DNA from 3 places in the Vibrio taketomensis genome. Region 2 is predicted to be linked to each of the others. Evidence: predicted binding sites of a transcription regulator. Region 2 holds the regulator's gene; each other region holds the start of a gene.
The links. The regulator PurR, encoded in region 2, represses purine synthesis genes. The targets are predictions, from matches to a motif close to TNANGNAAACGTTTNCNTNA.

Region 1: the regulator PurR is predicted to act here: its motif matches at 1,544-1,563, upstream of glpX (class II fructose-bisphosphatase).
Region 3: the regulator PurR is predicted to act here: its motif matches at 3,510-3,529, upstream of Vt282_RS02880 (NupC/NupG family nucleoside CNT transporter).

What each region holds. Positions count from the first base shown of each region.
Region 1 is NZ_AP019649.1:172,178-180,469, reverse strand. Features, by position in the region: gene metF (methylenetetrahydrofolate reductase) at 48-938, shown strand; gene zapB (cell division protein ZapB) at 1,077-1,319, opposite strand; gene glpX (class II fructose-bisphosphatase) at 1,622-2,629, shown strand; gene Vt282_RS00845 (sensor domain-containing diguanylate cyclase) at 2,673-4,151, opposite strand; gene groL (chaperonin GroEL) at 4,392-6,035, opposite strand; gene Vt282_RS00835 (co-chaperone GroES) at 6,089-6,379, opposite strand; partial or broken gene Vt282_RS00830 (GNVR domain-containing protein) at 6,542-6,661, opposite strand; gene Vt282_RS00825 (DUF3135 domain-containing protein) at 7,440-7,766, opposite strand; partial or broken gene birA (bifunctional biotin--[acetyl-CoA-carboxylase] ligase/biotin operon repressor BirA) at 7,852-8,292, opposite strand, start outside.
Region 2 is NZ_AP019649.1:985,915-994,206, forward strand. Features, by position in the region: gene glgA (glycogen synthase GlgA) at 1-1,061, shown strand, start outside; gene Vt282_RS04585 (alpha/beta fold hydrolase) at 1,226-2,023, shown strand; gene Vt282_RS04590 (putative signal transducing protein) at 2,001-2,315, opposite strand; gene Vt282_RS04595 (TVP38/TMEM64 family protein) at 2,330-3,019, opposite strand; gene Vt282_RS04600 (TfoX/Sxy family DNA transformation protein) at 3,149-3,742, opposite strand; cyclic di-GMP riboswitch class I at 3,855-3,952, opposite strand; gene purR (HTH-type transcriptional repressor PurR) at 4,101-5,105, opposite strand; gene torD (molecular chaperone TorD) at 5,311-5,964, opposite strand; gene torR (two-component system response regulator TorR) at 6,204-6,914, shown strand; gene elyC (envelope biogenesis factor ElyC) at 6,988-7,791, opposite strand; gene cmoM (tRNA uridine 5-oxyacetic acid(34) methyltransferase CmoM) at 8,164-8,292, shown strand, end outside.
Region 3 is NZ_AP019649.1:604,804-613,095, reverse strand. Features, by position in the region: gene deoA (thymidine phosphorylase) at 1-614, opposite strand, end outside; gene deoC (deoxyribose-phosphate aldolase) at 841-1,620, opposite strand; gene Vt282_RS02880 (NupC/NupG family nucleoside CNT transporter) at 2,114-3,352, opposite strand; gene Vt282_RS02875 (TatD family hydrolase) at 3,552-4,325, opposite strand; gene yaaA (peroxide stress protein YaaA) at 4,466-5,239, opposite strand; gene Vt282_RS02865 (alanine/glycine:cation symporter family protein) at 5,338-6,780, opposite strand; gene Vt282_RS02860 (DUF3545 family protein) at 7,544-7,726, shown strand; gene Vt282_RS02855 (HAD-IA family hydrolase) at 7,792-8,292, opposite strand, start outside.

The DNA of each region.
Region 1 (8,292 bases), 810 kb from region 2:
AGGAAATTAGTAAGCGAGTGGTAGAGGATTACCACAGGGAGAGCAAGATGGGATACACACACGCCAGTCATATTGACGCTTTGAATCAAAATATTGCTGAGCTTTCAGACAATATCAATGTCTCATTTGAATTCTTTCCACCAAGCAGTGAAAAAATGGAAGATACACTGTGGAATTCGGTGCATCGCTTAAAACATCTTAAGCCAAAATTCGTTTCGGTCACTTATGGCGCTAACTCTGGCGAGCGTGACCGTACTCACTCCATTATCAAAGACATAAAGTCCGCAACCGGTTTGGTTGCCGCACCTCACCTCACCTGTATCGATGCGACTCGCGAAGAGCTGATCAACATCGCCGATGACTATTGGTCAAACGGCATTGAAAGTATCGTGGCTTTGCGTGGCGATATTCCCCCTGGAGGTGGTGCGCCTGATATGTACGCTTCTGACCTTGTTGAGCTGTTAAAATCTCGTCATGATTTCGATATCTCTGTCGCAGCCTTTCCAGAAGTGCACCCAGAAGCCAAAAGCGCACAGGCAGATTTGCTCAACCTGAAACGCAAGGTTGATGCAGGTGCCAGCCGCGCAATCACGCAATTCTTCTTTGATGTGGAAAGCTACCTACGTTTTCGCGATCGCTGTGTTGCAGCAGGTATTGATGTGGAAATCGTACCGGGCATTCTGCCGGTGTCTAACTTCAAACAAGCATCGCGTTTTGCTGCACAAAACCATGTCAAAGTACCAGGCTGGATGGCGAAACAGTTTGAAGGTCTGGATGACGATCCAACCACACGTCAGCTCGTCGGTGCTAGTCAAGCTATCGATATGGTACGCATACTGAGCCGCGAGGGTGTCAAAGACTTCCACTTTTATACGCTCAACCGCGCTGAAATGACTTACGCTTTGTGCCATACATTAGGTGTTCGCCCTAAGGCATAACACTCAGCAATTTGTCAAAGGTCAGCATCAAGCTGACCTTTTTACTACCCATGTCCCAAAGCTCTCTGAACCTATTTTTAACGGCCAGATAGCAAAAAGGCCAACCTTTCGGTCAGCCTCTTTTTAACTCTAAGTAGATTATTCTACTTCATCCATTTTGCCTAGTAGGCTGCGGATGCGCTCTTGCCATGCCGCGTGCTCTTGTTGCATCTGTTGAGATTTTTGCTCTAGATCTTCACGGCTAGCACGAAGCTCATTAGCTTCAACAACAAGCTTCTCTTTTTCTTCTTTTAGCTCTTCCACTTCCATTTGAAGAAGTGAAATTGTATCTACTGCAGTTTGAATTTTTGCTTCTAGTTTTTCTAGTACTTCAAAAGACATCTTAGCCTACCTTTATTCTGTTCGCTTAAAGTGAAGTTCGCTTCACGTGTTACCTTCATTCTACTTAGCCCAGCCAAGAGACACACGCCCTATATTTGATATTGTGCGCTATTCGCACAAAAAACGCACAGTTACTGACATTCACCTAACGTTAATCATCCAGCAAGCGGTTACTGACTCAGTTTACTGAGGTTTCTTGATCCAATTCAATCTCCGAACGGCAAAAAAGCAAACGTTTCCCTTTCGATATGGTAGAATCGCGCCAAAATTACTTCCATCCTAAAAACCAATTTGGAGTCATCATGAAACGCGATTTGGCAATGGCATTTTCTCGAGTCACTGAAGGTGCAGCACTGGCCGGATATAAATGGTTAGGCCGTGGCGATAAAAACGCAGCTGACGGTGCAGCTGTTGAAGTTATGCGTACCCTACTCAATAAAACTGATATCAGCGGCGAGATTGTTATTGGTGAGGGTGAAATTGATGATGCGCCAATGCTCTACATTGGTGAAGTTGTTGGTCTTGGCGGAGACGAAGTTGATATCGCTGTAGACCCAATTGAAGGCACGCGAATGACGGCCATGGGTCAGTCCAACGCTCTAGCCGTGTTGGCTGCGGGTGAAAAAGGCAGTTTCCTTAAAGCACCTGATATGTACATGGAAAAATTGGTCGTCGGTCCTGGAGCAAAAGGTTGTATCGACCTTAACAAGCCGCTTAAAGAAAACCTAGAGAACATCGCAACAGCACTAAATAAGACGCTTGATACGCTAGTGGTAATCACTCTGGCGAAACCTCGCCATGACCAAGTGATTGCGGAGATGCAAGCGATGGGCGTACGTGTCTTTGCCGTACCAGATGGTGATGTAGCGGCTTCTATTCTTACTTGTATGCCAGATAGCGAAGTTGACGTAATGTACTGCATCGGTGGCGCTCCGGAAGGTGTGGTATCAGCTGCGGTAATTCGCGCGCTAGATGGTGATATGCACGGTCGGCTTCTTCCTCGTCATGAAGTGAAGGGCAATAACGAAGAAAACCGCATTTACGGTGCGGCAGAGCTTGCGCGCTGCAAAGAAATGGGCGTGGAAGCGGGTATTGTGCTTAAGATGGAAGACATGGCGCGCAGTGATAACGTCATCTTCTCAGCAACAGGGATCACTAAAGGCGACTTGCTGGAAGGCATTACACGTCAAGGTAATATCGCAACCACAGAAACACTACTCATTCGTGGCCGCTGTCGTACGATTCGTCGCATCAAATCAACACACTACTTAGAGCGTAAAGATCCTGAAGTGCGTGACATTATTCTGTAATTGTACCGCTAAGAATTGAAAAGGATGGCAATGCCATCCTTTTTTAGTTTGATTCAATAACGATGCAATTTTTACCCTGCGCTTTAGCTTGATAAAGCAATTGATCTGCTCGTTGCAAGCGAGAATCGGAGCAACTATCACGCCTCTCTGAAAGAGAGTCCGTGCGATAGACAAATGCGCCCCCCGATACGGTGACTGACATGGTTCGCCCCAAAGAATGAACGAACTTTGGAGTACTCACCTCGCGCTGAACTCTATCTAATATCAGTCGCAATAGCTGCGGACAATCCGCTGAAATCGCCACAACAAACTCTTCGCCCCCAAAACGAGAAATCAAATCGGTTTGACGAAGGCTATTCTCAAGAGAGCTAGCCACTTGGCAAATTATCTCATCACCAACTTGGTGACCGTATGTGTCATTTATCGCTTTAAAATCATCGATATCAAACACTGCAATAGCCATATAACTACTTTGCTCAAGGCTATGCAGATAGGATTCTAAACCGCGGCGATTGAGTAAGCCAGTCATAGGATCGCGCATTGCCAATGCTTTTAGATGTGTATTGAGCGTCTGGGTAGCGCGAAACCAAAGCGTAAGTAGTGCAAGAAGATAAAATGAGATCAGAGCGATTATCTGTTCACGATTGGCATCTAATATGTGCTGTAAATGCAATCCTATTGGCTCATCAACCGTCAAATAAATACCCGCATTTTCTCCTGCGACGATTAAAGGTTGAGAATAGGTAAAACTAAACAGATCAAAGCTATTTCTACCTTGATGCTCGGTTAAACTGTAGCTAATAAGCTTGTCATTAATGAGATCATGCAGAACATTATCAACCGCCAGCACGCCTTTGAACTCACCTTCAACATAGATACCACGAGTAATGGTTACCACACGCTTCCCTGTCATATAGTCTGCATAATCCCCTGTATAAATCACATGCTCATGCGCATCGCTTGAGGTTTGCGCGACAGTTTTCTTCCAATATGGTCTCGTGACAATGATGCTATCAAACACATCACCATGCAATGACTCGGCAAAAGCTTTAGGGGCAGAGATTACAAACTTGTCTTTGGAGACAAAATAGATCGAAGATATCTTGTCGATACTTTTGACGAAATATGCCATTGAAGGTGAAACAAATAAGCGTTTATAAGCTTCTCGGTATAATTCAGATTGAGGATTACACATCGCTTTCGGGCCAGAAAACATAAAGTCATAATCCCTACCCTTATCTGGCATTCCCAAGAACTGACATGTATTCCCCTTAAGTTTAATCGTATGAGGCAATACATAGCGTTCACTTTGCAATGGGTAAAGTGATGTGATGCTGTATTCGAGTGCATTGAGTACTTGGCTCGTCTGCTCTAGCAGTTTTTCAACTCGATACTTCTGCTGCTCGAATTTTTGCTTTGAATCATTCGCTGATTCAAGCATTAATAACGTGACGGCGACGAGAAAAATCGACGTAATACCCACAAACCACTGTTTGTATATTTTTCCAATCTGGGCAATCACTGATATCTCACTCAACTTTTCTGTGCCTATAACAAAAAGGCATTGAACTCGCAGTTACGACTCTTTGCTGTATACCTGCTTTACTTCTCTTCAGGCACTAAAAAAGCCGAAGCATAGCTTCGGCTTTTCTAAATCAACACGGGATGAGTCAATTTATTCATCGGCGGCGAAGTGTAAATTTACTCTTCACCACATACAACGATTTTATAAATTAAACTATCACTGGATGAGAGTGGATGATTACATCATACCGCCCATGCCACCCATACCGCCCATGCCACCCATATCTGGCATGCCAGAATCTTTTTGTGGCAGATCTGTTACCATCGCTTCTGTTGTGATCATTAGACCCGCTACAGATGCTGCGAACTGGAGTGCGCTACGCGTTACTTTTGTTGGATCTAGGATACCCATCTCTAGCATGTCGCCGTATTCACCCGTTGCTGCGTTGTAACCGTAACTACCTTCGCCCGCTTTCACATTGTTAGCAACCACTGACTCTTCGTCACCAGCATTCTTAGTGATTTGACGGATAGGCGCTTCCATTGCACGCAGTGCAACACGGATACCCACGTTTTGCTCTTCGTTGTCACCTTCTAGGTCAACAATCTTAGAAGCCGCACGAATTAGTGCAACACCACCACCTGCAACGATACCTTCTTCAACCGCAGCGCGAGTTGCATGTAGTGCATCTTCTACGCGGTCTTTCTTCTCTTTCATCTCAACTTCAGTCGCTGCGCCAACTTTAATTACCGCAACACCGCCAGCAAGTTTCGCAACACGCTCTTGTAGCTTCTCTTTGTCGTAGTCTGAAGTCGCATCTTCGATTTGTTGACGAATTTGCGCTACGCGGCCTTGGATCATCGCTTCTTCACCAACACCATCAATGATAGTGGTATTTTCTTTAGTGATCGCTACGCGCTTCGCTTGACCTAGGTCTTCAAGTGTTACTTTCTCAAGCTCTAGACCAACCTCTTCAGAGATCACTGTGCCACCAGTCAGTACTGCGATGTCTTGCAGCATTGCTTTACGACGGTCACCAAAACCAGGCGCTTTAACCGCAGCCACTTTCACGATGCCACGCATGTTGTTCACAACTAGCGTTGCTAGCGCTTCACCTTCTACATCTTCAGCGATGATAAGTAGTGGACGTGATGCTTTTGCTACCGCTTCAAGCGTTGGTAGTAGCTCGCGAATATTGTTTACTTTCTTGTCTACTAGCAGAATGAATGGACTTTCTAGCTCAACTGAACCTGATTCTTGGTTGTTGATGAAGTAAGGAGATAGGTAACCGCGATCAAACTGCATACCTTCTACAACATCTAGCTCATCTTGTAGCGCTTGACCTTCTTCAACAGTGATAACACCATCACGGCCTACTTTATCCATCGCTTCAGCGATGATCTTGCCTACCGTTGAGTCAGAGTTTGCAGAGATAGTACCTACTTGCTCAATTTCAGTGCTAGTAGAGCAATCTTTTGACAGTGCTTTTAGCTCTTCAACGGCTGCCGCTACTGCTTTATCAATACCACGTTTTAGATCCATCGGGTTCATGCCCGCAGCAACCGCTTTAAGACCTTCGTTTACAATTGCTTGTGCTAGTACAGTCGCTGTTGTTGTACCATCACCCGCAACATCATTTGCTTGTGAAGCCACTTGCTTCACCATTTGTGCGCCCATGTTTTGAAACTTGTCTTCAAGTTCAATTTCACGCGCAACTGATACACCATCTTTAGTGATAACTGGTGCACCGAAAGATTTATCTAGAACTACGTTACGACCTTTAGGGCCTAAAGTTACTTTTACAGCGTCTGCTAGGATGTTCACACCTTCTAGCATTTTTACGCGAGCGTCATTACCAAATTTAACGTCTTTAGCAGCCATCTTTTATTCCTTCTCAATTCTGTATTGTTTATCGTTCTTGAATCAGAGCCAAATTACTCAACGATTGCCATGATGTCATTTTCAGACATGATAAGAACTTCTTTACCGTCGATTTTCTCAGTTTTCGTGCCGTAGCCTTCTGCGAAAATAACCGTATCACCAACTTTAACGTCCAAAGGTAGAACAGTGCCATTTTCTAGGATGCGGCCTTTGCCTACAGCTAGAACAACACCGCGAGTCGATTTTTCCGCAGCAGAACCAGTAAGCACAATGCCGCCGGCAGACTTAGATTCAACTTCTTGGCGCTCTACGATAACTCGGTCATGTAATGGACGAATGTTCATCGGTCGTCTCTCCTGAAAATTTCGATGTGATTTGATAATTGCTTTAATCATCAGAATAAAGCCTTGTGATTACGATATATGGGCAATGAAGACAATACCAAGGGGATTGCATGGAATTTTTTGTGAGGAAGGCAACAAAAAAGGCTCCGAAGAGCCTTTAAGTTACTTTTCAGTTTCCTCTTCACGACGGAAGGCGAAACGAATCAATACAATTGCCACACCGAGCATGCCACCAAGCATTGTGCCAAGAACGACGATTAGTGCACGTTTAGGTTTGATGTGTGAGGTCGGTTTCCGGCTGGCTATTCAATCTAACAACACTGAATCAGGACTTACAAAATTGCTTGCTTGAACAGAAGCTGAGCATAATTTCAGCCAATGCTTCTTGAACTTTTCCTTGATGAGAAGAAACAAAGTTGTTCCGTTGCTTTTAGTGTCGCTTGAACTTTTTAAGTTCATTATGTTTATAAGCATCATTAATATGGTTGGCGAATAGAGCAACTGACTGGTACGCACCATCTGGACTATTTGCTTGTTTAGCAACCGTTATATTACCTTCTCGATCTTTGGAGACAGATAATCCATTCAAACTACCTGGTTCAAGATCGGAACCGAGATAATATCTTGCTTAGTGCTATTGCTTAATACGGAAAGGCAATATTTGCTTCTTGGACAATTTGCCGCGGATTGTAACCGCGACTCTGTACAAAGTTATATGGGTCGGCATCTACCTGCAAGTGTTGCCGTCGCCCGATACATTAGGCTGAATATATGCGAATAATACGCACACACCAAACAGTAGCGTCACGCATACTATTAGTACTTTAGACTGCAAAGCGTAAAGAAAAGCTCTCGCAAATCCTATTTCATCATTTGCATTATAAGAGTTAAACGACGTTGGATTGGGCAATGACGTGTTTTGAGGAAGTTAAAGTGTTACTCACAATGATTCCTTTCTCTGGATAAAATCTTTGAAAAGAATAACACGCCGACCAATTCAATAGCGAGAGCAGGATCAGTTATCTCCAGTCAGGTAATCGTTCTGCAATGGAAATAACATTTATTTGCTCTTCAGTTTCCATCTTGTCTGCATCACCGTCTGGTTGATGGCCATGCAGCGTGGTTTGAAACCAACGAACTGTTTGTGCAACTCTCGACTTAATACAACATTGACGTGATGTGGATTCTTACAATGCCCAACAAGCCGGTCAATATGGCTTTGTTGTGCTTGTAGACGAGCTTGCATATCTATAGAAGAAGAAGCTATAAGCTCTTGGCATTTTTCTCGTTTTAATTGCTCAAAAGCTTGCTCATCTTCTTGAACAAGTTTCACCAGTTCATCAAACGATGGTAATTGTTGGCTCAAATTTTTTGCTGGAGAATACATAGCTTACTCACATCAACTCACTCATTATAATGAGCCTAGTTCATAAGCATCGTGTTTGTGATAATTCCTAGTCTCAAAATTGAGATCAAACACCTCTCAAAGAAATTTCACCACCAATATAGGTTTCTAACCCATTGTCTGTATTGATCAACACGGCGCCTTGCTCGTTAATGCCACTTGAAATACCAATGACTTCTCGCTCGCCCATAATCAATCGAATTTCTCGACCAAGATAGTTGTCAAGGCGATTCCAACGTTCAACAAAACCTTGCATACCAGTTATCTCATATTCTGACAGCGCTGTTTTTAACGTATTAATCAGCGAAATCGCCAATTGGTTTCGGTCAATATCATGCTCTACCGCATCGGCTAAGCAAGACCAGGGTTGAGTAATACCTTGTGTATTAGTGGCCATCTTGAGATTCATACCCATACCTATCACAAGATGGGCCGCCGCTCCTGCTTGACCAGACATTTCGACTAGAATGCCCGCTAGCTTTTTGTCTTGGTAATATAGATCGTTTGG
Region 2 (8,292 bases):
CAGATATCATCCATGCCAATGATTGGCATACGGGGTTTGTACCTTACTTACTCAAGCATCGTTACGCAGAGCATCCATACTTTGCCAATACCAAGAGCATTATTTCTATCCATAATGCGGTATTTAAAGGGGTGTTTAGTTATGACGAGTTGCCAACCTTGGTTGAAATGCAAGGGCGCTACGCGCCAGATGCGGCGGTCAGTGTTAGCCATGTCACTATGCTTAAAGCCGGTGTGATGACTGCGGATAAAATTAACGCGGTTAGCCCAACGTATGCACAAGAGCTTAAAACTGAGTTAGGCAGTCACGGTATGGCAAGAGAATTTCGTGCTCGCGAACATGATTTGGTAGGGATTCTCAATGGCTGTGATTATAGCGATTGGAATCCTGCAACGGATGAGTACATTCCGCGCAAATACCATGCTGAATTGTCTAGCATGTTGGAAGGTAAGGCAGCCTGCAAACAGGCTTTGCAGCAAAGAGTCTGCCTACCAGAAAGAGACACTGCAGTGTACGGTATGGTTTGTCGTTTGACTAACCAAAAAGGTTTGCACTATCTGTTGCCAATTTTGGAGCGTTTCTTAAAGCTCGATGCTCAATTGGTGATTGTCGGCACGGGCGATCCAATTCTGGCGACACAGTTGGCAGAGATCGCTGCACGTCACCCAGAGAAATTTGCTTTTGTCGAAGCTTACAGCAACGAATTAGCTCATCTAGTTGAAGCGGGTGCAGATTTCTTCTTAATGCCCTCTGAATTTGAGCCTTGCGGTTTAAATCAAATCTACAGCATGGCTTATGGCACATTGCCAATAGTGCGTGCGGTGGGCGGGCTAAAAGATACGGTGGCAGACTATGATATCGACCCTGAAATTGCTACAGGATTTGCGTTTCTTGAGCCTGAGCCAATAGAGCTTTTGAGCGTGATGCAACGTTCGTTATTGTTCTATTTGCAAAACCAAGCAGAAATGCAACGCGTTCAGTTACGAGCGATGAAGCAGCAATTTTGTTGGAAGAAGGCGGCTGAAGAATACTTATCTCTGTATCGAAGTGCATTCCACTAGCCAGTTTTTGGTCTGTTCATTAACAGAAAAGGCACCACACGGTGCCTTTTTTACATTTTTCTCGTCTTAAATCCTCATAAAGTGATATATGATTTATTAGTATCAAACAACAGTATGCTAGGCTTCGTCGGTCTTAGTGTTATCTAATCTATTTTGTAGCGTAAATGAGTAATACCTTGCTGTTTCATAAAACCTATTTACATCCAACAAGCAAAGAATGGGTTGTCTTCGTTCACGGAGCTGGTGGTAGCTCATCAATTTGGTTTAAACAAATCAAAGCATACAAAGCGCATTTTAATCTGCTGCTTGTCGATCTTCGTGGCCACGGTAAGTCTAATCAGTTACTGAAGGATCTGATCTCAAGTCAATACACGTTTAAATCAGTGACGTTAGACATCCTACAAGTCCTCGACCATTTAAAGATTCAGTCCGCGCACTTTGTTGGTATGTCATTAGGCACTATTATCGTACGAAATTTGGCAGAGCTTGCCTCAGAGCGGGTGAGTTCGATGGTGTTAGGTGGAGCAGTAACTCGCTTAAATACGCGTTCACAATTTTTGGTGACACTCGGCAATACGTTCAAGCACGTCGTGCCATATATGTGGCTTTATCGTCTGTTTGCTTACATTGTCATGCCACAGAAAACTCAGCGACAATCAAGGCATTTGTTTGTACGTGAGGCGAAAAAGCTGTGTCAGAAAGAGTTTAAGCGCTGGTTTAGACTCGCATCGGAAGTGAATCCATTGATGCGCTGCTTTAAAGAAAAAGAGCTACCGATCCCAACGCTATATTTGATGGGCGAACGGGACTACATGTTTATTCAGCCGGTACGAGAAATGATCGCAGCACATAAACTGAGCCAACTACGAGAGATCGCCGACTGTGGGCATGTGTGCAATATTGAGCGCCCAGACGAATTCAACCAACATTCGATTAACTTTATTCATCAGCAAATTCGCTAGTACCGCATTGCCAACATAAGGCGAATTGTCCTTCATTGATTTCACCGCACTCTGAGCATTGCCATTCTGGTAGCGAGTGCGGCTGTTCAAATTGTTTAACCAGGGCTTGCGCTGCAGGTGCTTGGCTGACGTCAAAAAGCCAGACATGGGGCTCGCTAGAATCGCCAAAAGGTACTTCACCTTGTAAGCCAAAAATACCTTCGCCACGGACTTCACACTCAATATTATGTGAACGCAAAAGCTCACAGACAATGTGAGCTTGTGGGGGATTCGCTGCGCTGAATATTTTCACTAAGTTACTCCGTATTAAGCGTGACTTTGCGATTGCCCATCACGTTTAAACTTTGCCATCACCCATTTTGCAATGATAGGGAATAAACCAAGTAGCGCGAAAGACACTAATACTGATGGCGATACGATGCCAGACAAACTATCGATTTGCGCTAACTGTGTACCGGCGTTGAGATAAACAGCTGTGCCTGGCAGCATCCCTAGTTGACTGACTAAGTAGAAACGCGCGGTTGTGATTGGGGTTAGCCCCATCAATAGGTTGATCAGGAAAAATGGAAAAACGGGAATTAAGCGCAGTGAGAATAGATAAAACGCTCCGTCTTTGGCTACACCTTGGTTAATGGCGTTAAGCTTATCGCCAAACTTCCCTTGTACCCAGTCTCGTAGAAGAAAACGACTGCTGAGAAAAGCCAGTGTCGCACCAATGGTACTCGCAAAAGATACCAAAAGTAAGCTAGTCCAGAAGCCAAATAGCGCAGCACCTAACAACGTAACAACCGCGGCTCCCGGAATCGAAAACGCAGTGATAGCAACATATATTGCAAAGTATGTGATGGCTGCTAAAACGAAATTTTGCTCGATATAAGCAGCAAGAGCAGCTTGTTGCGCTTTGGCATTTTCTAGCGTGAGTTGATCACCAAATTGGGTGATTAGAAAGGCGATTAATCCTATTAGCAACAGGCCAAAAATCAGTTTCTTGTTCATCTTTGCTCTCCTTATACCTAGCCTGTATTAAGCTTAGTATCTAAATTTGCTGCGTTGATGAAATATAAGAACTTATAAGTCGCGAAAAACTTTCAAAAAAAAGCCAGCGAGATCGCTGGCTAGATTAAGTTAGTGCTGTAAGCGTGCGAGCAATTCCTCTCGGCGGGCTAGGGGGACAACAGACCAATGGGTGCCCTGTATCGCGCCCTCAAGCGACCAAAGAAGCTCGAGGCTAACCTCACTAGTATGAGAGTTACGAATCGCTTTAAACGCCTCTAGAGAGCCAGTTTGATGTAGCTGCTGAACGTCTTCAATGCCTGCTTTTTTAAGCATACGTTCAGTCGCTAGACGTAAATTAGGTAAATCTTTAATACGGGTTGGTTTTGTTTCAGCTTGAGAAGACTTTTCTACTTGCGCTCTGGCATGCGCAGCTCGAGCTATCTCAAGGGCTTTTTCACTGTCGTTATACCATTCTTCACTGAGTGCGAAGTACTTGGTGACAACAGGGAAACCGCGTTTGTGATAAATATAAGGTTCAAAACCCAGTTGCTTAAATTGTTTTCTTAAAGTGCTGTCAGCACGGATATGAAGCTTATTGTGTACGACTAGGGCAAACATGGTTTCGTCTGCGAAAATCCCAAACCCACCAAACATAGAGCGAGATTTAATGCGACCTAGTGGCTCAAATAGCCTCATTGAGTCTTTCAGTATTGGTTTATCCATTCAGTACTTTCTCGGTGTATGTGTATGTTAATACGCCACCAAATCAGGTCCGAGAGAATAGCAGGTAATGCAGGTATCTGGAGGTTAATCAGTTAACGTGTGCATTTCTACCATCGGCAACCCCGCTACCATACAGTCATGTTGAATCATGAATATTTAGGCCGGTGGCTTTGCGTCCCATCTTTTCAGAATGGTTTGCCCTGTGCGTGACTTAATTTGCTTTGCTAAAGATTAAAATACTTCTTGTAAGAAGTATCAGCATACTATGGAAGAATTGTGATCTTAATGCAAGAATAAAGTCTGAAATGTAACATAGCTGATGGTGAGACCATCAGCTATTGTTTTATTAATCATCGAGTTAGTTAATTTTCTTAACCGTAGAGCGCTCAACGATTTCTGGATGCATTTCAAAAACTCGCTTATCGTGTTCTTTATTTTTGATGCGCTCAAGTAGGATTTCAAACGCGTTTTTACCTACACGACGTTTTGGTTGGTGAACCGTTGTTAGCGGTGGAGAGAAGTACTCTGCCAACTCGATGTTGTCGTAACCGATCACCGACATATCTTCTGGAATACGAATGCCTTTTTGCTGTAGGCGACTCATTAGACCAAGTGCCATGGTATCGTTAAAACAGAAAATTGCCGTAGGACGCTTGTCCATTGCAACGATTTGGTCAGCGGCAAGCACGGCAGTGTCACACTCAAAGTTACCTTCAAGAATCCAATCTTCATTAACCGTAAGGTCTGCTTCTGTCATCGCACGTTTAAAGCCTTGAATACGCTCTTGGCAAACGGCTTTTTCGAAGTGACCACTTAAACATGCGATATCTTTGTGACCATGCTCAATGAGGTATTTGGTCGCTAGGTAGCCACCTTCTTCTGAGTTGTCGATGATCTTATCGACTTGAGAGCTCTCTGGGCCCCAGTCCATAACCACTTTAGGAATGTCTTTATGGCGGTCTAGCATTTCGCTCAGTTCTTCGGTTAGGTCTGAACACATTACCAAAATACCGTCGACACGTTTTTCCGCTAGCATGCGAATGTAGTCACGTTGCTTCTCGTAGATACCACCCGTATTACAAAGAATTAGCGTGTAACCTTGGCGGTAGCAGTAGCTCTCAACACCATCAATGACTTCAGAAAAGAACAGGTTAGTTGATTGCGTTACTAGCATACCGATAGTGCGTGTGCTATTACATTTTAGACTGCGAGCGACTGCGCTTGGTGCGTAGTTTAGCTCTGTAACCGCTTCCATTACACGTTCTTGTGTTGCTTCAGCAACAAAGCGCGTTTTATTAATCACGTGCGATACAGTTGTTGTCGATACGCCAGCTAAGCGCGCAACATCTTTTATAGTGGCCATAAGGTATGATCCTATCTATCGCTGCCACATCCGCTATTCACATTATTGGGAATAAATTGGCAGTAAGTATTAGAAATACAAAAACCGCTTGAGAGCAGCGGTTTGTACTTAAGTTATATTAATTTATCGTTTGCGATGACGATTTTAGACCGCATTGACGCTGGTAGCAAATGAAAAACCATCATCGCAGCTTGGGGCGTGTATGCTATTCCGCTTCGCCGGCCAAATAGTTACAGTCGAGTTCAAGGAACGCAACAAGCAATGAAGTGACGGCTGAATAGAAACCAAATGAGTCAAGTGCTTGGCTTTTCGCGGCGAACTTAGGTACCCAATTTAGAATATAACGGCGAATAAACGCCTCTTGTTCAATCAGCGCATCTTCAAAATGGCCTTCTTGCTCAAGCTCGTTAGTGCGAATAATCATATTGCCCAGCAGGTCGAGTTCAATAGCGATATGATCCGCAGGCTCATTCAAACTTTGATTGATTGCCACGCCATGTTCTGCAAGCAGCGCTTCCATTTCTTTGGCTGGCTCATCATGTAGAAGACCTGTTGTGCCGACATACATCGAAGCATATGGCAAAGCAGACTCTTTATCTGATTTCAGGAACAGATCGCAGAAGTCAGCGGCGAGTTCAAGTTGGCCATCTTCACGGTCAATTTGGCGGTTAAGCGCGTCGACTAGGCGATCAACAGATGGTTTAAGGGTTGGGTTTTCGCCTAGGCCAGATAAAAAGCCACGAATTTCAGCGCTTTGGTATTGATCCAATTCAGCTTCGGTCAGCTCTTTGGCAAATAAACTAGAAAACCACCAGTAAATTTCTGCACGCTTTTCGTTAAACGCTTTGAGTTCTTGCATCTAAATAATGCTCCAAGTTTGTGTTCTATTTATATTTTAGCGAAGAAAAATGAATAACGATAATGCCTATTGTGACTAAATGAGTCTTAAAATGGCAAATTGTTAACCGATGAGCTAGGGTTGTCTTGAATCAATAAAAATCATCTTTCTTGATTTTAATGTAATAAATACTAGAAATGTTACGACATATGAATAGAATACAACGGAAATTGATTCCCAATGTAAATAAAGTGGTTTAGATGAGCTATCACGTTTTAGTTGTAGAAGACGACGCAGTGACTCGCAGTAAGCTAGTTGGTTACTTTCAAAATGAAGGTTACACCGTTAGCGAAGCGGAGAGTGGCGAGCAGATGCGCGACACGCTACAAAGTAATTCGATTGACCTAGTAATGCTAGACATCAATCTTCCTGGTGAAGATGGTTTGATGTTGACGCGTGAACTTCGTAGTCAATCGGACATTGGAATTATCCTGGTAACAGGACGCACGGATAGCATTGATAAGATCGTAGGCCTAGAAATGGGCGCAGACGATTATGTAACCAAACCATTCGAGCTTCGTGAATTGTTGGTTCGCGTTAAAAACTTGCTGTGGCGTATTTCTGCCGCGCGTAACGCGGACAGCATGGTTGAGCAAAAAAATGATACCAACATTGTGCGTTTCGGTGAGTGGATGTTTGATATCCAACGCCGTGCATTGAGCCGCAATGGTGAACCGGTAAAATTGACAAAAGCAGAATACGAATTGTTAGTCGCACTTTCTTCATACCCGAACCAAGTGCTAAGTCGCGAGCGTATTTTGAATATGATCAGCCACCGTGTCGATGCGCCGAATGACCGTACGATTGATGTACTGATTCGTCGTATGCGCGCGAAGATGGAATTTGATCCGAAGAATCCACAGATTTTTGTGACGGTTCATGGCGAAGGCTACATGTTCGCTGGTGATTAGTCGCTAAGCATCAATAAAAAAACCGAAGCTAATGCTTCGGTTTTTTTATGTCTAATTCGCTATCAGCGTAGCGTTATACTCGGCTTTCAGAGGCTTCAATGCTTTTCTCTTCGTAGTCAGAAACCCAATTACGTAGCGATTGCCAAATACGGCCTAGTGTTTCATGCCAGTATTGCTCGGTTTGCTCTAGGTAAATCGCTTTCGGAGTGTATTTACTCCAGAATTGATGAATCTCGTTTTGCGCTAAGTAGTTGGTCGGCGCTGGGTAAGGGTCAAGGCCTGCAGAATGGAACTCGTTCAACGCGCGCTGCATGTGGCTCGCTGAAGTCACTAACACCACTTGTTTACGTTTAACGAATGCAGCAGCTTGGCGCGCTTCTTCCCATGTGTCTTTGGCGGTTTCTAGCAAAATAATGTCAGATTTTGATACGCCCAAGGCAAGTGCCACTTTGGCCATCATGCGAGCATTGCTCACTTCTGTACCGCCCGAGTAGCCAGACAAAATCAATTTAGAGCCAGGATAAATGCGCATGATGCGAATTCCTTCCGCCAAACGCATTAATGCCGTGCGGCTCAACTCTGATGTTGGTGGGATTTCATCATCAACAACATGCCCACTGCCCAACACCATCACATAATCAATCGATTTGTCGACAGGCAAAAAGGTCGTGAACTGGCGCTCTAGTGGCATCAGTAAGCGTGATGTGACCGGTTGGAATGATACGAGGAAAATACCAATAAAAGAGAACAGCACCACAAAACAGCCGGTTTTCTGCTTTCTGGTAAACATAATTAGCATTAAGCCGAAGAAACCAATGATAAGCATCGCTGGTAATGGCATAAGCAATGAAGATAAGACTTTTTTCAGCTCAAACATACATAAATAGTCCGAAAAACACCAGTTGATTATAAAATAAGAGAATCCCTATTTATATCTGCCTTTCTTGTGACAGAATAGCGGAATAGAGGGTCTTATGGCCTTTTGATATGATTTTTGTAGTTGTTTGTTGATTCTTTGCACAAAGCGAGGAATTAAGCAGCGAGTTTCCTGAATCGAAACACACGCACTTTGCCGCTTAGGGCATATCAGACACTACGCAAAGGGTTCGAACCATGCGTCCCGAATAAAGATTTTACTCTTTAGTGGAGAGGATTCTCGTTTAGCATCGCTAGGCGACAAACCTCTCGTTGTGACTAAAATGCTGTTTGCTCGAACAAATTTACCACAAAAGGTCAGCAGACCTTCAACATGATAACCCAAGCCGCTGTGACAGAAGACCGCAATTTCGACGATATCGCCCACAAATTTGCAAAAAACATTTATGGTTCCGACAAAGGTGAGATTCGCCAAATCATTGTTTGGCAGGATCTTGAACAG
Region 3 (8,292 bases), 380 kb from region 2:
ACTTTTACATCCATCACGAGCGATTCAAGACCAGCTGCCAGTTTTTTAGATAGAATTGATGCGGTGATCAACGAGATGTTGTCTACGGTAGCTGTGATATCACGAGTCGCGTATACACGTTTATCAGCTGGCGCTAAGTCGCCAGTTTGACCGATGATTGCGACGCCCGCCTCTTTGGTCACTTGACCAAACACATCATTGGTTGGGGTTATATTGTAACCTGGAATCGCTTCCAGTTTATCGAGTGTACCGCCAGTGTGGCCTAAACCACGGCCAGAAATCATTGGTACAAAGCCACCACATGCCGCCACCATTGGGCCAAGCATCAGTGAAGTAACGTCACCTACACCACCAGTTGAATGTTTATCAACAATCGGGCCACCGAAATTCATATGGCTCCAATCGATCACCATGCCAGAATCGCGCATCGCACACGTTAGGGCAATTCGCTCATCCATGGTCATCTCGTTGAAGAAAATCGTCATCGCGAATGCTGCGATTTGACCTTCAGATACAGTGTCGTTGGCAACACCTTGAATAAAGAAGTTGATTTCGTCAGCGGTCAGTACTTCGCCGTCACGCTTTTTACGAATGATCTCTTGAGGTAAATACATTAGTGCCTCCCAAACTCCAGTGAGTAAGGTTGTAAGGTAAAGAGGTAGAGATTGAAGCGGTGACTAGCACCACTTCATCAAACAGACTAAATTTCTACGCTATCTTCTAAATAGTTGGAGCTGCAACTAGGCTGCCAGTAAATTAGCTCTATGAGCATAGATAACTATGTGATTAGAGATAATTTATGCAGCAAACGACGTTGCAGCTTCTAATATGACGAAGATATTAGTAAGCAGCTGGATCCGCTTTTTCGTCTGTCACTTCTAATGTATTAAGCAGGTTAGTTAACAGGCTTGACGCACCGAAACGGTAGTGACGAGCATCAACCCAGTTATCACCAAGAATTTCATCAGCCATTGCTAGGTATGCTTGTGCATCTTCTGCAGTACGCACGCCACCTGCTGGTTTGAAACCAACCGTTTCAGCAACGTTCATATCGCGAATCACTTCTAGCATCATACGTGCGTATTCTGGTGTTGCGTTTACTGGCACTTTACCAGTTGAAGTTTTGATAAAGTCAGCACCTGCTTCGATACAGATTTGCGATGCTTTCTTGATCAGTGCTTCTTCTTTTAGCTCACCAGTTTCGATGATAACTTTTAGCAGTACGCTATCGCCACAAGCCGCTTTACATTGCTTAACTAGTTCAAAACCTACTTCTTCGTTACCAGCAATCAGTGCACGGTATGGGAATACCACGTCTACTTCGTCTGCACCGTATGCGACTGCAGCTTTCGTTTCCGCTACTGCGATTTCGATATCATCGTTACCGTGAGGGAAGTTAGTTACCGTCGCAATACGTACTTCTGGCGTACCTTGTTCACGTAGTGTCTTCTTAGCAATAGGAATAAAGCGAGGGTAAATACAGATCGCAGCTGTGTTGCCTACTGCTGTTTTCGCATCATGACAAAGTGAAATTACTTTCGCATCTGTGTCGTCGTCATTAAGCGTCGTTAGGTCCATAAGTTGAAGTGCACGTAACGCTGCTGCTTTTAAATCGCTCATTTCTATCTCCGATCAATATTCAAAAATATGACTGTTTCTTATGCTCTGTGAGTATAGGCAGAGAAACAGTGATTGATGAACGGACTTGGTTCCTTGAAGACTCGGTGGCAAATAGCGAATTTGCCCCAATTGCTTTCCTTGTCACCGCACAGTACCAATTTGGCCTATGGCACAACAATCTTCGATTGCGGTGTCTTTAAACGCACAGAAAACTAAGCAAGGCTTATTCTCTATGCGGATTTGAGTAACTCATTTACTCAAAGGTAAACCTTTATTGTTAACTTGAACAGCAATAAATAGCTTCAGGTTAATCAACGTTCGCTACCTTATAAAGAAACCTCATAAAACTGTAGTAACAAATAGAGCGCAAACGGTTTGTATCTCAAAATTTTTACTGGTGAATTCACCGAGTAAATACAAAAAATGCCCCGTAGCATCAAGCTACAGGGCATAATTTAATCATAACAATTGCGTCTATATAAACGGGCTCGAATTACATGCCAGTTAGGCTTAGACAGAAGCCTGCAATTGTTGCTGCCATTAGGTTAGATAATGTACCAGCAAGAACCGCTTTCATACCCATACGAGCGATATCGCTACGACGGTTTGGCGCTAGGCTACCTAGACCACCTAGTAGAATCGCGATAGATGAAAGGTTCGCGAAACCACATAGAGCGAATGAGATAATCGCTACAGTCTTAGGTGATAGCTCAGCCATTACAGGCGTGAAGTTTAGGTACGCTACGAATTCGTTGATTACCAGTTTTTGACCGATAAATGAACCAGCAGTGATCGCTTCATCCATTGGCACACCGATTAGGAATGCTAGTGGAGAGAACACGTAACCTAGGATAAGTTGTAGAGTCAGATCCGGCATACCGAACCACTCACCGATACCACCAAGCATACCGTTGATTAGCGCGATTAGACCTACGAACGCGATTAGCATTGCACCAACGTTTAGTGCTAGTTGTAGACCTGCTGCTGCGCCGCCTGCTGCTGCGTCGATAACGTTAGTTGGTTTGTCGTCACCACCGTCCATCGCCGCTTGAATGTCTTCTTCTGGCGTATCTGTTTCTGGCATTAGGATCTTAGCAAATAGAAGACCACCAGGTGCTGCCATGAATGATGCTGCTACTAGGTACTCTAGAGGCACGCCCATTGACGCGTAACCAGCTAGTACACCACCCGCTACAGATGCTAGACCACCACACATTACTGCGAATAGTTCTGACTGAGTCATCTTAGGAACAAACGGACGAACCACTAGAGGTGCTTCTGTTTGACCTACGAAAATGTTTGCTGCAGCAGACATAGATTCCGCACGAGAAGTGCCCAGAGCTTTTTGTAGACCACCACCAAGGATTTTAATAACCCATTGCATAATGCCTAGGTAGTACAGAACTGAAATCAGCGCTGAGAAGAAAATCAGTGTTGGAAGTACTTTGAACGCAAAGATAAAACCAATGCCTTCTACAGAGAAGTTAACTAGGTTACCAAATAGGAACTCGATACCATCGTTACCATAGTTGATAACGTTTGATACACCTTGAGAGAAACTGTTTAGTAGGTCGCGACCCCAAGGAACATAAAGTACAAATGCACCAAGGATAAATTGGATAGCAAATGCGCCACCCACGGTTCTAAAGTTAATAGCTTTGCGGTTTGATGAGAATGCATATGCAATTGCAAGAAGCACTACCATACCGACTAGACTCATAAACAGGCTCATAGTTTATGACTTCCTTATGTTATTTGTTGGCGTGTTACAAAATGGAGCTCAAAAGCGCGGTGGATTATACTGATCGCAAGGATTAAAAGTAGTATCCATATCGCACTTTTTACCACACAGCACGAACTATACATTAACAATTGAGACATGAATCACAAAACGCAACCGTTTAACTTGGCTGAATTTACAAAAAGCACACTCAGCGACCTATCAAATTAAACAGTTTGGTAGCGTTTTCTGTCATTTTTTGCGTAATCGTTTGCTCTGACTCTTGCCTTAGGGTTACGCAACAAGCCAGAACATCCCGAACCATTTTAGGCTGATTGGGCTGACCTTGATAGCCAAAAAGCGGCATATCAGGTGCATCCGTTTCTAAAACGAGAGCCTCTAGAGGTAAACATGCAACAGCGTTGCGAGTTTTATTCGCGCGTTGATAAGTAATCGTACCACCAATTCCCAAACTAAAGCCTAAGCGCACAAAATCCATTCCTTGCTCATAACTACCGCTAAAGCCGTGCACGATTCCACCACGAGATAAAGGGTATTGCTTTAAGAGCTGAATTAACTCTTGATGCGCTTTACGCACATGTAATAGCACTGGTAATTCAAACCGTTGAGCCAATTTTAACTGTGCGATCAAAACTTCGGTTTGTAGAGCTTGGTTATCACGTCCGTGGAAGAAATCTAAGCCGCACTCACCAATGGCGATACAATCTGCACCCGATTCCAGCTTGGCTTGCATCAAATCGAACTCAGCTAGACTCTCTTGCGTTACAAACATTGGATGAATGCCGATGGCCCATTCCACAGATGAGTATTTTTGGGCGTAATTCGCTATCGTTGGCCAATTGCTAGCGTCAATACCAGGCACAATAATATGTTGCACACCACAATTTTCAGCCTGTTTAACCGCCGCTTCGACCCCGATACCTCGGGCGCTCAATAGATCTAAATGGCAATGTGTATCAAACACTCAGTCACCCTTATCCCAATTGCATCGTTCTTAACTTATCAAGTATATCGCTATTCCATTAACCAATAGCTTAATTATAACGAGCTCAATCATGGCGAAAAAAAGGGAGTTACATGTCACTCCCTTTTTTATTCATTCGTTTACTGCTCTTCGCGTTTAAATACTAACTCGGTTGGCGTCGATTCCTGCTCAACAAAGTAGTAACCCGCCACGTTAAAATTGGTTAAGTCAGCAACGCTACTGATGCGATTTTCAATAATATAACGAGCCATCATGCCGCGAGCTTTCTTCGCATAGAAACTGATCACCTTATACTGACCATTCTTGCAATCTTTAAAGATTGGCGTGATCACTTGTGCATCCAAGGCTTTTGGTTTGACGGCTTTAAAGTACTCATTCGACGCGAGATTGATCAGCACATTATCGCCTTGCTCAGCAATCGCTTGATTAAGCTTTTCAGTGATCACATTGCCCCAGAACTGGTAAAGGTTACTGCCTTTGTCATTGACAAGCTTCGTGCCCATTTCAAGACGGTATGGTTGCATCAAATCAAGAGGCTTAAGCAAACCATAAAGCCCTGACAACATGCGCAGATGCTGTTGTGCATAATCAAAGTCATCGTCTGACAGTGTTTCAGCTTCAAGGCCGGTATAGACATCACCTTTAAAGGCTAAAATGGCTTGGCGAGCGTTCTCAGTGGTAAATGTTTCACTCCACTCTTGAAAACGTCCCACGTTCAAATCGGCAATTTTATCACTGACTTTCATCAAGCTCGCCACATCGGCTGGCGTTAGCTGACGGCACACATCAATTAACTGCTTTGAGTACGCAATCAACTCTGGTTGCGTGAACTTTTCAGTCGCAAGTGGCGACTCGTAATCTAGGGTTTTCGCAGGGGAAACAACTATCAGCATGACTTTACTCTATCCTTATTCTTCTCTTTACTTAGAGTACAAAAAAAGCCACGCATTGTCTGCATGGCTTTTTTGATTAGTTTAATCGTTCAAAACTATTAACGTTTTGACTCTTCTGTCGGCGGATTATCCCAAATACCCTCTTCAAGCTGTGATTTCAGCTCAGGGTATTGGTTGGCATCAAACGTAGGCAGTTTGCCTTCTTGAAGCTGACGGTTGTAGTCTTTCGCCAGCTTAATCACCGTGCCTGACAGCAAAATAATCGCCACTAAGTTTACGATGGCCATCATACCCATAGATACGTCCGCGAGTGACCATACAACTGGTAGCGATGCTAACGCACCAAACATAACCATACCAAGTACGACGATACGGAAGATACCTAGACCGGCTTTGTGGTTGTGCTCAAGGAACAGTAAATTTGTTTCTGCGTATGAGTAGTTAGCAATGATTGAAGTAAAGGCAAAGAAGAAAATTGCCACGGCAACAAAGATGCCGCCCCAGTCACCCACTTGTGAACTTAGCGCTGCTTGAGTCAACTCGATACCCGTTACCGCACCGCCTGGTACAAACTCACCTGACATAAGGATGATCGCAACGGTTGCTGAACAGATAACAATCGTATCCATAAACACACCAAGCATTTGCACATAACCTTGTGATGCAGGGTGTGGTGGATAAGGTGTTGCTGAAGCTGCCGCATTTGGCGCAGAACCCATACCCGCCTCGTTCGAGAACAGACCACGCTTGATGCCGTTAATCATCGCTTGCGCGATAGCATAGCCAACACCACCAGCCGCTGCTTCTTGGAAGCCAAAGGCACTCTTAACAATCAAGGTAAGAATGGCAGGTAGTTTTTCAATGTTTGAGAACATCACAAACAGCGCGAGCGCCAAGTACGCTAATGCCATTACCGGCACAATAAGCTCAGCCACACGTGCAATACGTTTAATACCGCCAAAAATGATAATCGCAGATAAAACGACAACACCGATACCAACGTACTTGTCTTCCCAACCAAATGCCGTGTGCATGGCATTGGCAATTGAGTTTGCTTGTACGGCGTTGAATACTAAACCAAACGCAATGATAAGGAAAATAGAGAACAGCACGCCCATCCAGCGCATGCCCAGACCTTTTTCCATATAATAAGCAGGACCACCGCGGTAGTTGCCATCATCATCTTTGGTTTTGTAAAGCTGTGCTAGTGTGCTTTCTGCAAAAGCAGTTGCCATGCCTAACATAGCAATTAACCACATCCAAAAGATTGCCCCAGGGCCACCCGCAGTGAGTGCAACAGCCACACCGGCCATATTACCGGTACCTACGCGCGCAGCAAGACTAGTACAAAGTGCTTGGAAAGAAGATATACCAGCGTTGTCTGCTTTACGGCTGTTCTTAAGAACAGAGAACATGTGCCCAAAGTGGCGGAACTGGATAAAACCTAGGCGAATAGTAAAGTAGACGCCCACCCCGACCAAAAGATAAACAAGAATAGAACCCCAAAGCAGGTCATTCATTAAATTGATTAAGTCTGTCATAACATCCTCAAAGTGAGTTTCGTCAATCCCTACATCCCTGCCTTCCATCTAGCTGCGTACTAAGTGTCAATTTCGTCTTAGTATTTATGATTTATTTTTTTACAGCTGAGACATGTAAATCTCGCTTCATGCTTCCCTTTTACGTATCGACGTATTTTTTGACGGGCGGATAATGCAGTGAAGCATTGCAAAAATCAATATGCAAAAACACGCATTTAAGGTCAGTTTTTTACCTACTTTTTACATTAGCACAACATAATGAGAATCGATTTGTTAACCATTCGATCGCATCATGATTAACTTGCCGTAACAAACATCCATTCACTGCTTAGTTTTATAAGTTTTGACCAACGAGAGCGATAATCCCTTGCTGAATCTAGTAGTTAGCAGTTTGAGACTCTATCTTTCGTTATCTTTCACTTAATCGTACTGATCGTGGTGAATTTCATGACAACAAAAAATGGATGTTAGTAAATTAAAACAGCCAGTTAACATCACTAAGGCTCAATCGGGCACGATTTAACATTATCAACCGTTCAATTTTTAATCGCTTTTTGTGAACAAAAAGTCACCTTGCGCACAAAAAATATAAAAATTTCATCGAATCGCAACAAATGAGAAATCAATCATAGATAGGCTTTAGAGACGGTGGTATTAAACAACCTGTATACCCAAGTGACTTTATATGCCTTCGCTCACCGCGAATGCGCCATACTTTTTCTCGAGGTCATTTGGGTATAACAACGTCAAGTAGAGGTGGCTTATGGATGGCTTAAATTACGATGATATGATGGAGTTTGATTTCTCCAAAGGACGCTCATCTCGAGCAAAACCCGTCAAACGCAAATGGCGTGAAATTGAAGCAATTAATGACCGTCGCCGTCTTGAAAAAGAGTTAAGAGATATGGATATAGCGCTCGACAGCTTAGATCACTTAGATCTTTAACCCAATCATTACTGACGTAACCCCATTGATGATTGAAAAGCGGTCTTTTGACCGCTTTTTTGTCATTAGCAGTATAGAAGACACTCTTTGAGCGTTTGAATCCGCGTCACCAAAGAATGGTCCATATCCCCCCCACTCTGCTGCTCATCATGAACAAAATAGAGCGTACGCACATTAGCAGCCACACCGGCTTGCACGCCCACTACCGAGTCATCAATAAATAAACACTCTTCCGCGGTCACATTGCGCTGCTTCATTACATATTCAATCAATCCCGCTTCTGGCTTCCAAGAATTGGCTTGATAAGCACTATAAACAGCACCTTCGAAGTAATGTTCGAGTTTGGTTTGAGGTAGTGTTACTTGCATTTTTTCGATTGGGGCATTTGAAGCGATACACACATCAATGCCGCGTTTCGTTAGGTTCTCAAGCACGTCATACACACCGTCAATTGGCTGCAGTTCAGTTTCAAATAGCTCAAAACTGCGGCGACGATACTGATCAATCAAGTCATCAACGGTTAAATGCTCCAGCTGAGAGTACTGGCGAATATACGCATCCATGAT